Regions from separate parts of the Streptomyces sp. NPDC093260 genome, predicted to be linked through region 2. Evidence: riboswitches for the same ligand, from Rfam matches in the RefSeq annotation. Region 2 holds a riboswitch; the other holds the start of a gene.
What was found. A riboswitch is a leader RNA that binds a small molecule or an ion and turns the genes downstream of it on or off. The one in region 2 is predicted to bind glycine.

Region 1 (7,641 bases), on a different contig from region 2:
GCCGCCGTTGGGCAGCGGCACCCACAGGAAGCTGCGGGCCAGCACCTCGACGATCCGGGCGCCGGCCGTGGGCACGCCGAGGGAGGCCGAGAGCACTTCCTCCAGCTCGTTGCCGGGCCAGCCGCCGTGCGGCTGGGGGTGTGTCGGTACCGGGAAGTCCCCCGGAAAGTCCGCGGAGAAGTCCGCCGGGAAGTCCATCTGCCTACCGCCTGCTGGGAACCACTGATGTGACCGAAAGGCTAACGGGTGCCGTCCTCGCCCTCACCGGTGAACCCGATCCGGTGCAGCCGGCCGGCCGCCGCGCGGTCCAGCAGCACCGCCGAGCCGCAGCCGGCCGGGACCTCGCCGCGCTCGACCGCGCGCAACAGCCGGGCGGCCGCGCGGCGGTGGCGCGCGAAGGCGTAGCGGGAGACGCCCCGGCCGCGGCGGCGCTGGCCCTGGAGGGCGGCTTCGGGGGTGACGTCGAGCAGCAGCAGATGGAGGGCGGCGCCGCGGCGGCGGGCGGCGCGGGCCAGCCAGGAGCGGACCCAGGTCTGGGTGCCGCAGTCGTGCACCACGACCGGTTCGCCGGTGCCGAGGGCGCGGCGCAGGGCCGCGTAGTGGGCGAGGCGGACCAGGGGGCGGTAGAGGGCGTAGGGCAGGCGGCCCGGCAGGCGGGCCGCGAAGCGGTCGCGGGCGTCCTGGGAGTCGATGCGCAGGCCGTCGGCCGCGCGCCGGATCAGGGTGGACTTGCCGCTGCCGGGCAGTCCGGTGACCACGACCAGGTCGCGGGGGCCGAAGACCAGGGCGCGCGGTCCGCGGCCGGGCCGCTCGCGCAGGTCGCGGACGGCGGGCGCGGGGCCGCCCCGCCCGCCGTGCGCGCGGGCGCGGCCGGTGCGCGCGGCGGGCAGCGCGGGGGCGTGGGTCGTGGCGTACGCCGGCACGGTCCTGTTCACCGTCATCGTCCTCCCCTGGGTGGTGACGGTTCACCTACCCTCGGTAAAGAGAACGTAATGCGCGGTCCCCGTTGTTTCCGTGCGCGTTCTGCCACAGGCCGGTTACAGATGCGGCCCTGCCGGGCGGCGGCGCGCCGTGCAATGATGGGCGCGCCAACTGCATACCGGCCGCTTGAATCCGCGCGGGAGAGTCCCCGGCAGCACGTCTGCACGGGGCGCCGAAGGAGCAAGTCCCTCCCTTGAATCTCTCAGGCCCCGTTACCGCGCGGGCGAGGCACATCTGAAAAGCGGGCCGCTGCCGCAGTGGCTCCACCCAAGGTGCAAGCCGTGACCCGTCCGTGCGACGGCGGTCATGGCGAACCTCTCAGGTTCCGATGACAGATGGGGAGGACACGAGCCCTGTCCTCGTCCTCCCCGACCTCCGGCGTGCGCCGGCGCGGGGAGACCGCCTCGCCTTGGAGACCGACCGATGAGCAGTTCCGCCTCCCATCCGCTGCGCCACACCGCGCTCGACGCGCTGCACCGCTCGCTCGGGGCGACGATGACCGACTTCGCCGGCTGGGACATGCCGCTGCGCTACGGCTCCGAGCGCGACGAGCACGTGGCCGTGCGCACCCGGGCCGGTCTGTTCGACCTCTCCCACATGGGCGAGATCGCGGTCACCGGCCCGGAGGCCGCCGCCCTGCTGAACCACGCCCTGGTCGGCGACATCGCCTCCGTCGGCGTGGGCCGCGCCCGCTACACGATGATCTGCCGCGAGGACGGCGGCATCCTGGACGACCTGATCGTCTACCGGCTGGCCGAGACGGAGTACATGGTCGTCGCCAATGCCTCCAACGCCCAGGTGGTGCTGGACGCGCTGACCGAGCGGGCGGCCGGCTTCGACGCGGAGGTCCGCGACGATCGCGACGCGTACGCGCTGCTCGCTGTGCAGGGTCCGGCCTCCCCCGCGATCCTCCAGTCGCTGACCGACGCCGATCTGGCCGGTCTGAAGTACTACGCCGGTCTGCCCGGCACGGTGGCCGGCGTCTCCGCGCTGATCGCGCGCACCGGCTACACCGGCGAGGACGGCTTCGAGCTGTTCGTCGCCCCTGCCGACGCCGAGAAGCTGTGGCAGGCGCTGACCGACGCCGGCGCCGACGCCGGGCTGATCCCGTGCGGGCTGTCCTGCCGCGACACGCTGCGCCTGGAGGCGGGCATGCCGCTGTACGGGCACGAGCTGACGACGTCGCTGACGCCGTTCGACGCGGGGCTCGGCCGGGTCGTCAAGTTCGACAAGGACGGCGACTTCGTCGGCCGCGAGGCCCTTCGGCGGGCCGCGGAGCGCGCCGCCGAGAACCCGCCGCGGGTCCTGGTCGGCCTGGTCGCCGAGGGCCGGCGCGTCCCGCGCGCGGGCTACCAGGTGGTGGCCGGCGGCGAGGTGATCGGCGAGGTCACCTCCGGTGCTCCCTCCCCCACTCTCGGCAAGCCGATCGCCATGGCGTACGTCGACGCCGCGCACGCCGCCCCCGGCGCCGAGGGCGTGGGCGTGGACATCCGGGGCAGCCACGAGCCGTACGAGGTCGTGGCACTGCCGTTCTACAAGCGGCGGAAGTGACACCGTCGTAACCGGACCGTCGTGATCCCGGGGCGCCCCGCCCCTGCTCACGCGTGCCTTCCGCAGTCCCCCATTCACCAGCACCCTCCCGCGTACAGGAGAATTCAGGCCATGAGCAACCCCCAGCAGCTGCGTTACAGCAAGGAGCACGAGTGGCTGTCGCCCGCCGAGGACGGCGTCGCGACGGTCGGCATCACCGAGTTCGCGGCCAACGCGCTCGGCGACGTCGTCTTCGCCCAGCTCCCGGAGGTGGGCTCCACGGTGGCCGCGGGCGAGACCTGCGGCGAGCTGGAGTCCACCAAGTCGGTGTCGGACCTGTACTCCCCGGTCGGCGGTGAGGTCACGGAGATCAACCAGGACGTGGTGGACGACCCGTCGCTGGTGAACTCCGAGCCCTTCGAGGGCGGCTGGCTGTTCAGGGTGCGCATCGCCGAGGAGCCGGCCGACCTGATGAGCGCCGACGAGTACGCCGCGCAGAACGCGGGCTGAGGACGGACGCCATGACTGTTCTCGACACGCCCCTGCACGAGCTCGACCCGGACGTGGCCGCCGCGGTCGACGCCGAGCTGCGCCGCCAGCAGTCCACGCTGGAGATGATCGCCTCGGAGAACTTCGCCCCGGTCGCGGTCATGGAGGCGCAGGGCTCGGTCCTCACCAACAAGTACGCCGAGGGCTACCCGGGCCGCCGTTACTACGGCGGTTGCGAGCACGTCGACGTGGTCGAGCAGATCGCGATCGACCGGGTCAAGGAACTGTTCGGCGCCGAGCACGCCAACGTGCAGCCGCACTCCGGCGCGCAGGCGAACGCCGCCGCGATGTTCGCCCTGCTCAAGCCCGGTGACACGATCATGGGCCTGAACCTGGCGCACGGCGGCCACCTGACCCACGGCATGAAGATCAACTTCTCCGGCAAGCTCTACGACGTGGTCCCCTACCACGTCGGCGAGGACGGCCTGGTCGACATGGCCGAGGTGGAGAAGCTGGCCAGGCAGTCCAAGCCGAAGCTGATCGTGGCCGGCTGGTCGGCCTACCCGCGGCAGCTGGACTTCGCCGAGTTCCGCCGGATCGCGGACGAGGTCGGCGCGTACCTGATGGTCGACATGGCGCACTTCGCCGGTCTGGTCGCGGCGGGCCTGCACCCCAACCCGGTGCCGCACGCCCACGTGGTCACCACCACGACCCACAAGACCCTCGGCGGTCCGCGCGGCGGTGTGATCCTGTCCACGGCCGAGCTGGCCAAGAAGATCAACTCCGCGGTCTTCCCCGGTCAGCAGGGCGGCCCGCTGGAGCATGTGATCGCCGCGAAGGCGGTGGCCTTCAAGGTGGCCGCCTCCGACGACTTCAAGGAGCGCCAGCGGCGTACCCTGGAGGGCGCCCGCGTCCTGGCCGAGCGCCTGGTGCGGGACGACGCCCGCGCGGCCGGCGTGGACGTGCTGACCGGCGGCACCGACGTGCACCTGGTCCTGGTGGACCTGCGCAACTCGGAGCTGGATGGCCAGCAGGCCGAGGACCGCCTCCACGAGGTCGGCATCACGGTCAACCGCAACGCCGTCCCGAACGATCCGCGGCCCCCGATGGTCACCTCCGGCCTTCGGATCGGCACCCCGGCCCTGGCCACCCGCGGCTTCACCGCCGAGGACTTCGCCGACGTCGCGGACGTGATCGCCGAGGCGCTGAAGCCGTCGTACGACGCGGCGGCCCTCAAGGCCCGGGTGACCGCCCTGGCCGACAAGCACCCGCTCTACCCGGGTCTGGACAAGTAAGTCGCCCGGGGGCACCGCGCACGCCGGCGATCCCGGCGCCCGCGCGGTGTCCCCGCCCTCCCGCTCGCATCACCCCCGTCTTGAGGAGTCCCTGTGGCCATCTCGGTCTTCGACCTGTTCTCGATCGGCATCGGCCCTTCCAGCTCCCACACGGTCGGCCCGATGCGCGCGGCCCGTATGTTCGCCCGCCGGCTGCGCGGCGAGGGGCTGCTGGAGCGGACCGCGTCGCTGCGCGCGGAGCTGTACGGCTCCCTCGGCGCGACCGGCCACGGCCACGGCACCCCGAAGGCGGTGCTGCTCGGCCTGGAGGGCGACTCGCCGCGCACGGTGGACGTGGAGACGGCCGACGCGCGGGTGGAGAAGATCAAGGCCGACGGCCGCCTCAGCGTGCTCGGTGAGCACGAGATCGCCTTCTCCTTCGACGACGACATGGTCCTGCACCGCCGCAAGGCGCTGCCCTACCACGCCAACGGCATGACCCTGTGGGCGCACGACGCCTCGGGCGCCGAGCTGCTGACCAAGACCTACTACTCGGTGGGCGGAGGCTTCGTCGTGGACGAGGACGCGGTGGGCGCCGACCGGATCAGACTCGACGACACGGTCCTGAAGTACCCCTTCCGCACCGGCGACGAGCTGCTGCGCCTGACCAAGGAGACCGGCCTGTCGATCTCCTCGCTGATGCTGGAGAACGAGCGGGCCTGGCGCACCGAGGAGGAGATCCGGGCGGGCCTGCTGGAGATCTGGCGGGTGATGCAGGCGTGCGTGGGGCGGGGCATGAGCCGAGAGGGCATCCTGCCGGGCGGTCTGAAGGTGCGCCGCCGGGCCGCGACGACCGCGCGCCAGCTGCGCGCCGAGGGCGACGCGGCGGCCCGCTCCATGGAGTGGATCACCCTCTACGCGATGGCGGTCAACGAGGAGAACGCGGCCGGCGGCCGGGTCGTCACCGCCCCGACCAACGGCGCGGCCGGCATCATCCCCGCCGTCCTGCACTACTACATCAACTTCATCCCCGGCGCGGACGAGGACGGCGTGGTCCGCTTCCTGCTCGCGGCCGGCGCGATCGGCATGCTGTTCAAGGAGAACGCCTCGATCTCCGGCGCCGAGGTCGGCTGCCAGGGCGAGGTCGGCTCCGCCTGCTCGATGGCGGCGGGCGCCCTGGCCGAGGTGATGGGCGGCACGCCCGAGCAGGTGGAGAACGCCGCCGAGATCGGCATGGAGCACAACCTCGGCCTCACCTGCGACCCGGTCGGCGGACTCGTCCAGATCCCCTGCATCGAACGCAACGGCATGGCCGCGGTCAAGGCGGTCACCGCCGCCCGCATGGCCCTGCGCGGCGACGGCTCCCACAAGGTCTCCCTGGACAAGGTCATCAAGACCATGAAGGACACCGGCGCGGACATGTCGGTGAAGTACAAGGAGACGGCCCGCGGGGGGCTGGCGGTGAACATCATCGAGTGCTGAGGCACGGGTGCCGCCGGAACCGGGCGGCGGGCGCGTAGGGCGGATGTTCGAACGCTCGGGAGGGATCGGCCGTATCAGGGTGGGGCAGGAATTCAGGGACGACTCCTTCCCCCACGGCACCTTCAGGGAGTTTGCATGCTCAAGGGCATCGATGTGAGCGCTTACCAGTCAGCGACCTACGGCACGAGCGGCCTCTCCTTCGTCTTCATCAAGGCGACGGAGGGCCGCTCGTACGTCAACTCCAGGCTCAGCGCCCAGACCAAGCACGGCCGGGACGCCGGTCTGGTCGTCGGCTTCTACCACTTCCTGTGGCCGGGCGACGTCACCGCCCAGGCCGAGTACTTCGTCGCGCACGCCCCCGAGAAGCGGGGTGACATCCTCGCCGTGGACTGGGAGAACACGGCCGAGGGCACCCACGCCTCCAACGCCGAGAAGGACAGCTTCATCCGCAAGGTGAAGCAGCTGCGCCCGAACAACCGGGTGGTGCTGTACACCAACCGCCACTTCTGGCTGACCGTCGACACCACCTCGTACGCGGGCGACGGTCTGTGGATCGCCGACTACGTCAAGGCCGGCCACCCCCGCATCAAGGCCAAGTGGCTCTTCCACCAGTACACCGACGAGCCGCACGACACCAACGTCGCCGACTTCTCCAGTGCGGACGCGCTGCGGGAGTGGGCCAGGAAGTGACGGGCCGCGGCGCCGGTCAGGCGCGGAAGTCCGCCGGGCGTTCCGGGGATGCCTCCGCGAGGGCCTTGGTGACCGCCTCGACGCCTTCCCGGAGGCCGTAGACCGGGGTGCCCGGCTGCTGGCGCCAGGAGTCGTCGATGCCGCCGGAGTCCACCGTGTCGAAGCCGAGTTCCTCGATCAGCGCCCGGACCTTCGCCTTGGCCGCCTGGTCGTCGCCCGCCACCGGGAGCGCGAGGCGCCCGGGGTCGCCGGCCGGGCGGGGGCGGTCCAGGATGTCCTGCGCGTAGGTGCCGTTGAACGCCTTGACCACCGGATGGCCGAGGTGCCGCTCGGTCCAGCGGCTCTCGGTCAGGCCGTCGTCCTCGACGGCGTCGATCCGGCCGTCGCGCTCGGGGTAGTAGTTGCCGGTGTCGATGACCGCCACGTCGTCGGCGGCGCCGTCCAGCAGCCCGGACGGCAGGTGCGGGACCGCCTTCAGGGGCACGGTGACCACGACGATCTCCGCTCCGCGCGCCGCCTCCTCGACGCGTACCGGCGTCGCGCCGGTCTCCTCGGCCAGTGCGGCCAGGGTCTCGGGTCCGCGGGAGTTGGCGACCGAGACGTCGTGCCCGAGGGCGGTGAGCCGCCGGGTGAGGTTGCCGCCGATGTTGCCCGCGCCGATGATGCCGATCTTCATCTGTGCTCGCCTCGCTCTTCCGGGAGGTCGGTGCCCGTGTGCTGTCACGGCTGTGCAGGACAGGCCCAACCTCCGCGCGCGGCGGGGTATTCCGGGCGGCGGCGAACGGGTGAGCGGCGGGGTGGCGGACGCGGGACGCGAGGCCGCGCCGTACCCGGGGTGAGCCTGTGGCCGCCGGGCGCGCGACGGCCGTACGACGAGGGGCGCCCGGCGGGTTCGCCGGGCGCCCCTGCCGTCCGCGTCACCTGCTGAGGTACGCCCAGAACTCGTCGAAGGACAGCACCTTGTCGCCGTTGAGGTCGCGCTGCTTGATGATGGCCTCCGCCACGGTGTCGGTGACGTTCCAGTCGCCGCCCTGGGCCAGGGCCGACTTGAACTCGGCCGCGGTGATGAAACCGTCACCGTCCGCGTCGATCCGCTCGAACTGCTTGCGTGCTTCCTCGATGTCCGCCACCGGTCCGCCCCTTTTGTGTCGCGATTGATCTGGCTTGCGTGTCGTACTGACGCAGGTCAGATTAA
Region 2 (7,641 bases):
AGGTCCTCGACGTCGATCTCGCCGTCCTCGGCGGTCTTGACGACGACGACCTTCATGCCGGCCATCACGGCGCTGGCGGCGTTGGTGCCGTGCGCGGAGGACGGGATGAGACAGACGGTGCGCTGCTCGTCGCCGTTGGCGCGGTGGTAGCCGCGCACGGCGAGCAGACCGGCCAGCTCGCCCTGGGAGCCGGCGTTGGGCTGCAGGGAGACCTTGTCGTAGCCGGTGACCTCGGCGAGCCGGTCCTCCAGCTCGTGGATCAGGGTGAGGAAGCCCTGCGCCTGCTCGGCGGGCGCGAAGGGGTGCAGCTGGCCGAACTCGGGCCAGGTGACCGGCTCCATCTCCGTGGTGGCGTTGAGCTTCATGGTGCACGAGCCGAGCGGGATCATGCCGCGGTCGAGCGCGTAGTCGCGGTCGGCCAGCCTGCGCAGGTAGCGCAACATGGCGGTCTCGGAGCGGTGCTGGTGGAAGACCGGGTGGGCGAGGTAGCCGTCGGTGCGCAGCAGACCCTCCGGCAGCGCCTGAGCGGCGGTGGCGTCCAGGGCGTCGATGTCGCCGGAGACGCCGAAGGCGGACCACACGGTGCGCAGATGGGCGCGGGTGGTGGTCTCGTCGCAGGCGATGGAGACGTGGTCGGCGTCGACGAGGCGCAGGTTGACGCCGGCCTCGCGGGCGGCGGCGACGACCTCGGCGGCCCGGCCGGCGACCTTGACGGTCAGCGTGTCGAAGAACGCGCCGTGGACGACCTCCGCGCCGCCGGCCCGCAGTCCCTCGGCGAGGACGGAGGCGTAGCGGTGGGTGCGCTCGGCGATGGCCTTGAGGCCGTCCGGGCCGTGGTAGACGGCGTACATGCCGGCCATGACGGCGAGCAGCACCTGCGCGGTGCAGATGTTGCTGGTGGCCTTCTCCCGGCGGATGTGCTGCTCGCGGGTCTGGAGGGCGAGGCGGTAGGCCTTGTTGCCGTCGGCGTCGACGGAGACGCCGACCAGGCGGCCGGGCAGGCTGCGGGCGAACTTCTCGTGCACCGCCATGTAACCGGCGTGCGGTCCGCCGAAGCCCATCGGGACGCCGAAGCGCTGGGTGGTGCCGACGGCGATGTCCGCGCCCAGCTCGCCGGGCGACTTCAACAGTGTGAGGGCGAGCAGGTCGGCGGCGACGGTGACGAGGGCGCCGAGTCCGTGCGCCTGGTCGATCACCGGCTGGAGGTCGCGCACGGCACCGGAGGCGCCCGGGTACTGGAGGAGCACGCCGTTGATCTCGCGCTCGGCGATCTCGGCGGGGATGCCCTCGCTCAGGTCGGCGACGACGACCTCGACGCCGGTCGGCTCGGCGCGGGTCTGGATGACGGCGATGGTCTGCGGCAGCGCGTCCGCGTCGACCAGGAAGAGGCCCTTCTTGTTCTTGCCCATGCGCCGCGACAGGGCCATCGCCTCGGCGGCGGCGGTGCCCTCGTCGAGCAGGGAGGCACCGGAGGTGGGCAGCCCGGTGAGGTCGGCGACGACGGTCTGGAAGTTCAGCAGCGCTTCCAGGCGGCCCTGCGAGATCTCCGGCTGGTAGGGCGTGTACGCCGTGTACCAGGCCGGGTTCTCCATGACGTTGCGCAGGATGACCGGCGGGGTGAACGTCCCGTAGTAGCCGAGCCCGATCATGGAGCCGAGGACCTGGTTGCGGTCGGCGAGCGAGCGCAGCTCGGCCAGCACCTCGGCCTCGGTGCGGGCGCCCGGCAGGTCGAGCGCGTCGGCGTTCTTGATCACATCGGGTACGGCGGCGGCAGTCAGCTCGTCGAGCGAGCCGTATCCGACCTGCGCGAGCATCTTGGCCTGGGCCTCGTGGTCGGGGCCGATGTGACGCTGCTCGAAGGGGATGCCCTGTTCGAGTTCGGAGAGCGGGATGCGCTGGGCGGTCATTGCGGAGGCCTCCTGGTCTGACGCGACCTTCGAGGGACACCACGGCGCGGGTGCCCCGACGGCCTCCCCCTCTGTCATCTCAACCTGAGAGCTTCACCGGGGCCGCTCGCTCGCGCCCGGTTTTCACCGTCGGTGAGAGCGGGCGCCGTCGACACCCGCTCTGCTTTCCAGAGTGACCTCGTCCGTGCGGTACGTGGGCCTGAGAGATTCCGGGGAGGATTTGCTCCTTCGGCGCCTCCGATGTCGCTGGAGGACTCTCCCGCACGGGGTCAGCAGCCGCCTGCCAGCCTACCAGCGGACCGGCCGCACAGGCCTTCGAGTGGCCGCACCGGCGAATGTGCTCTTTTGTAGTGCTTACGGATGAGTTGCGACCACGTGGAGGGACCGTGCAGACCGAGATCGATCCGCGCAACCTGATCGGCCGCAAGGCGTTCGACCGCAACGGCGAGAAGATCGGCACGGTGGACGAGGTGTACCTCGACGACGCCACCGGTGTGCCCGAGTGGGCGGCCATACGCACCGGCCTGTTCTCCCGGGACGCCTTCGTCCCCCTGGAGCCCAGCGAGCTGGTGGACGGCGCCCTGCGCGTCCCCTTCGACCGGGCGCTGATCAAGGACGCCCCCGATTTCGGCGTCGGCCGCCATCTTTCCCCCGAGCAGGAACTGCAGCTCTACCACCACTACGGCCTGGACGTGGCCCCCGCACCCGCGCTCCCCGACCACGACTTCGGCAGACTCGCGGGCTCGGGCACGGAGGACGCCTGACAGCCCCCGCATCCGTTGGACTCCGGGGCCGGAGAAGCCTACGGGAGCCCAGTCCCCCCACCCGTACCGGACGGCATCGGTCCGGGCGACGCCCGGCACCGCCGACTCACCCTCCCCCGCCCGGCGCAGCCCGCTCCCGCTCCCGTCCACGACCGGCCGCCACCGGCCGCAGCCTCGGCATCGCCGACTCACCCGTCACCACCGAGGCAGGCGGTCCCGGCGGCCCGCATCCCGTCCGCACCGAGCCGACAAGGAGGTCACCGCCGCGCCACGGCAGCCACATCCGGGCCTGGCCGTCACACCGCCGGCTCAGCGCCGTTCGCCACGCACGCCCCGCCCTCGGCCCCGTCCGGTCTTCGCCGCACCAGCGGCAGCGGATCGGCCGGTTCGAGGTCCGGGTCGTCGACGCGGAACGTCCGCACCCGGCCCGGCCCCGACAGGGGCGTCTCGAAACGCACCGTGACCCGGCCCAGGCCGCTGCCCTGCACCCAGCCGTGCCCGTACTCGGCGTGCCGAACGTCGTGGCCCGAGGGCCAGCGCCGTTCGGCCGGGGCCGGCCGCTCCTCGGCGGGTTCGTCCGCCGGCACCTCCAGGGGACCCTCCGGACGGGCGCCCGCCGCCTGCGCGAACAGGTCCTCCTGGGTGTAGTCGGCCAGCCCGGTCACGCCCACGCCCAGCAACCGGACCCCGCCCGTGGTGTCCACGGAGTCCAGCAGCCGGGCCGCGGCCTCGCGCACCACCGCCGGGTCGTCGGTGGGACCGCGCAGCGTCTCGGAGCGGGTCAGCGTGGAGAAGTCGTAGCGCCGCACCTTCAGCACGATGGTCCGCCCGGACAGCCCCGAACCGCGCAGCCGCCGCACGCACCGGTCGGCGAGCCGCTGCACCTCGAGACCGACTCGCAGCCGGTCGTGGATGTCCACGTCGTAGGTGTCCTCGACCGACACCGACTTGGTCTCGCGTTCGGCGACGACGGGCCGCTCGTCGTGGGCCAGCGCCATCGCGTACAGCGCGTGCCCGTGCGCCTTGCCCAGCAGCCGGACCAGCTCGTCCTCGCCCGCCTCGGCCAGCTCGCCGACGGTGTGGATACCGGCCCGCCGCAGATGGTCGCCCGTCGCCGGTCCCACGCCCGGCAGCGTCCTGACCGGCATGGGTTCGAGCAGGCCCCGCTCGGTGCCGGGTTCGATGAGCACCAGCCCGTCCGGCTTGGCCTGCTCGGAGGCGATCTTCGCGAGCATCTTGGAGGCGGCCAGCCCCACCGAGCCGGTCAGACCGGTCACGGCCAGGATGTCGGCGCGCAGCCTGGCTCCCACCAGCCGGGCCGAGTCCGCGTCCCGGGCGGCTCCCGCGGCCTCCAGGTCCACGAACGCCTCGTCCAGGCTGAGCGGCTCCATCAGGGGCGACAGGGACCGCAGCAACCCCATCACCTGGTCGCTGATGGACCGGTAGAAGGCGAAGCGCGGCACCAGGTACGCCGCGTTGGGCGCCAGCCGGCGGGCCTGCGCCATCGGCATCGCCGAGTGGACGCCGAAGACCCGCGCCTCGTACGACGCGGTGGCGACCACCCCGCGCGGTCCGAGACCGCCCACGATCACGGCCTTCCCGCGCAGGCTCGGCTTGGACGCCTGCTCCGCGGAGGCGAAGAAGGCGTCCATGTCGAGGTGCAGGATCGTGGGCGCGTTTCTCACATCTACGATGCTGCACCACACCACTGACAACGCCCCCCGCGCCGGGCGTCGGCACGGGGGCGGGGCAGCTGGCGGATGCGCGCCCGCCGCCGCGCGGAGGCGAGGCGCCGTTCACACGGAGGCGGGCCGTCGCGCTCCGGCCGGTCGGGACGAGCGACGGAGGGCGCGGTCAGACGGCCCGGTTGCGCCGCCGGGCCAGTTCGTCGGCGGGGTTGTGGCCGACCAGGGTCTCGCCGGTGTCGACGCGCTCCCCGTGCAGTTGGGACAGGGCGCTCTCCACGTCCCGCCACACCACGCCCACGGCGATGCCGAAGACGCCCTGACCACCCTGCAGCAGCTCGTGCACCTCGTCCGGCGAGGTGCACTCGTACACCGTGGCGCCGTCGCTCATCAGCGTCATGCACTCCAGGTCGCGAAAGCCGCGCTCGCGCAGGTGCTGCACCGCGGTACGGATGTTCTGCAGGGACACACCGGTGTCCAGGAACCGCTTGACGATCTTCAGCACCACGACGTCGCGGAAGCTGTACAGCCGCTGCGTGCCGGAACCGTGCGCGGGCCGGACACTCGGCTCCACCAGGCCGGTGCGCGCCCAGTAGTCCAGTTGCCGATAGGTGATGCCGGCGGCTGCGCAGGCCGTCGGCCCCCGGTAGCCGATCTCCTCGGACACCATGGACGCCGCCCCTTTGCTGCTGGGCACGGCCGCCGGCCACTGCGGGGCGTGGTCGGCCGTGCCGGCGTGGTGGGGGTATCCGCTGCTGGAGCGGAGCCGAGAGCTTGGGGAAGGGTACGGAACGCCTCCGCCGACATCGCGCCCGGGGACTTCCCCAGCCGTACCGTCGCCGCTGCTTCTCACGCCGACCTCCGTCCTTGACCTGCCTCCTCGACGGTAGGCAGTCACCAGGGGTGCGTCAACGATCGCCACACTCGGCACGCCGAGTGATAATCACCCTAAGAGTGGTTTCCCGTGCCCCACCGCGGGGAAAGGCTAGCCGAATGCCCTCGCGGGAGGCCGCAGGGCGGCCCTCGGCCGACGGCGTGTGCCGGCGTGTCACTGGCTACTGCCGAAGTCCTCCGGCGAGATCTGGTCGAGGAACTCGCGGAACTTCTCCACCTCGTCCTCCTGCTCGTCCGGGATCGCGATCCCCGCGTCGTCCAGCACCGTGTCACTGCCGTAGATCGGCGTTCCGGTGCGTAGCGCCAGCGCTATGGCGTCGGACGGACGGGCGCTCACCTCGACTCCGCTGGCGAAGACCAGCTCCGCGTAGAAGACGCCCTCCCGCAGGTCCGTGATACGCACTTCGGTCAGCTCCTGGCCGACGGCCTCCAGCACGTCCTTGAACAGGTCGTGCGTGAGTGGCCGCGCGGGAGCCATGCCCTGCTGGGCGAAGGCGATCGCCGTCGCCTCCCCCGGTCCGATCCAGATGGGGAGGTAACGGTCGCCTCCCACTTCGCGCAGGAGCACGATCGGCTGGTTGGAGGGCATTTCGACCCGGACACCTACGACATCGAGCTCGTTCACACAGCAACCCTAGGCTGTGCCCGGGACGTTTGGGTAGTCGGGCCGGACTCGGGCGGCGAAACAGCGGGCCGATCCGGCCTCGCGGCGCCGCGATCCGGCCGCCGCGGGGGCCGCGCCGAGGACGTCGGTAGGGGCAGCCGCGCAGGCGGGGCCGCTCAGGACAGCCGTACTCCGAGGGCGGTCTGCACCAGCGCCGAGTGCAGCTTCACCGTGAGCGCCGCCAGCTCCCTGGTGCGGGCCTCCGCGTGCGCCCTGGTCTGCGGGTTGCGGTGCCGCCTGAGCGGGGCCACCACCTGGTCGACCAGCCCGGCCTCCCGGTCGGCCGCCGCCTTCATCACCCGCAGGTGCCGGGGCCCGATCCCGAACTCGCCGAGCGCCCGGACCAGGGCGGCCACGGTCACCGCCTCGGCGTCGTAGACCCCGTCCTCCAGTGGAGTGAGCAGCCCGTAGGACTCCCACTCCGTGAGGTCCGCCTCCTCGATCTCCGCCGCGGCGAGCAGTTCGGCACGCCCGATCCGGGCCGCCGTGGGCTCCGGCTCCTCGACGGACGCGGGCGCCGGCTCGCCGTCGCGCTGCCGGCCGAGCACCGGCAGCTGGACGGCCTCCCCGCGCTCCACCGCCTCCAGGTACTCGCGGATGACCTTCAGCGGCAGATAGTGGTCCCGCTGCATCCTCAGCACCCTGGCCAGGCGCTCCAGGTCGTCCGCGCTGAACTTCCGGTACCCCGAGGGGGTGCGCCGCGGCTCGACGAGTCCCTCCGCCTCCAGGAAACGGATCTTGGAGACGGTGACCTCGGGGAACTCGTCGCGCAGCGCGTTCAGCACCGTGCCGATGCTCATCAGCCCACTGTCCGTTGCGGCGGCCCCGTGGCCGGTGCCGCCGCTCGGTGTTCGAAGCATGGACCTTCCCTGGGGGTTCCTCCGGACAGCGCCCGGAGGACGGTCAGTAGCCCTGCCGGCTCGCGTAGAAGACCAGCCGGTACTTGCCGATCTGCACCTCGTCGCCGTTGGCCAGCGCGACCTGGTCGATCCGCTCACGGTTGACGTAGGTGCCGTTCAGGCTGCCGACGTCGGCCACCGTGAACGAGCCGTCCGGGCTGCGGCGGAACTCCACGTGCCGGCGCGAGACCGTCACGTCGTCCAGGAAGATGTCGCTCTGCGGATGACGCCCGGCCGTGGTCAGCTCGCCGTCCAGCAGGAAGCGGCTGCCCGAGTTCGGGCCGCGGCGCACCACCAGCAGGGCGGAGCCGAGCGGCAGCGCGTCGACCGCCGCCTGCGCCTCCGGGGAGAGCATGGGCGTCTGGCCCGTGGCCTCCGCGTCGTACGCCTCGAGACCTGAGATGGAGATCGTGGACGTCGTCTCCGAGGCCCGCTCCGGCACCGCGCCGGGCCGCAGCGGAGCGCCGCAGTTGGAACAGAAACGGCTGTTCTCGCCGTTGCGGTTGCCGCACCGCGCACACACCAGGGCCGACATGGACGGATCCTCCTGCCGCGGCTGCCCCGCCGGGGCATGGGACGCGTACGGGTCGGGGCTGAACCCGCCGGCCGTACCCGGGGTCGACGGTTGGCCGAAACCTATGCCGCCCGCCTGGGCAGGGTCAACGGACGGCGCGCCGTGACCGCCGGAAACGTCACCCCCCTGACCGGCCACCTGGTCCCGGAACAGCGGGCGCCGGCCCTCCGCGTCGGGCTGTGCGCGATGACGGGCGGTGGCGTTCTCGTTGCCCTCTCGCGCGCTCTTGCCGAACAACTTCGCAAACAACTTCA

Region 1: linked by a shared signal. The riboswitch ahead of gcvT (glycine cleavage system aminomethyltransferase GcvT) and the one ahead of gcvP (aminomethyl-transferring glycine dehydrogenase) in region 2 are both predicted to bind glycine.

What each region holds. Positions count from the first base shown of each region.
Region 1 is NZ_JBFBEK010000022.1:82,213-89,853, forward strand. It holds gene AB0N63_RS25570 (enhanced serine sensitivity protein SseB) at 1-198, opposite strand, end outside; gene AB0N63_RS25575 (AAA family ATPase) at 240-941, opposite strand; glycine riboswitch at 1,109-1,209, shown strand; gene gcvT (glycine cleavage system aminomethyltransferase GcvT) at 1,405-2,532, shown strand; gene gcvH (glycine cleavage system protein GcvH) at 2,644-3,021, shown strand; gene glyA (serine hydroxymethyltransferase) at 3,033-4,295, shown strand; gene AB0N63_RS25595 (L-serine ammonia-lyase) at 4,389-5,756, shown strand; gene AB0N63_RS25600 (GH25 family lysozyme) at 5,892-6,446, shown strand; gene AB0N63_RS25605 (NAD(P)-binding domain-containing protein) at 6,463-7,170, opposite strand; gene AB0N63_RS25610 (EF-hand domain-containing protein) at 7,364-7,576, opposite strand.
Region 2 is NZ_JBFBEK010000024.1:5,786-13,426, reverse strand. It holds gene gcvP (aminomethyl-transferring glycine dehydrogenase) at 1-1,907, opposite strand, end outside; glycine riboswitch at 2,085-2,179, opposite strand; gene AB0N63_RS26315 (PRC-barrel domain-containing protein) at 2,294-2,671, shown strand; gene AB0N63_RS26310 (DNA polymerase IV) at 2,968-4,356, opposite strand; gene AB0N63_RS26305 (MerR family transcriptional regulator) at 4,526-5,209, opposite strand; gene AB0N63_RS26300 (bifunctional nuclease family protein) at 5,405-5,875, opposite strand; gene AB0N63_RS26295 (MerR family transcriptional regulator) at 6,031-6,774, opposite strand; gene AB0N63_RS26290 (FHA domain-containing protein) at 6,818-7,641, opposite strand, start outside.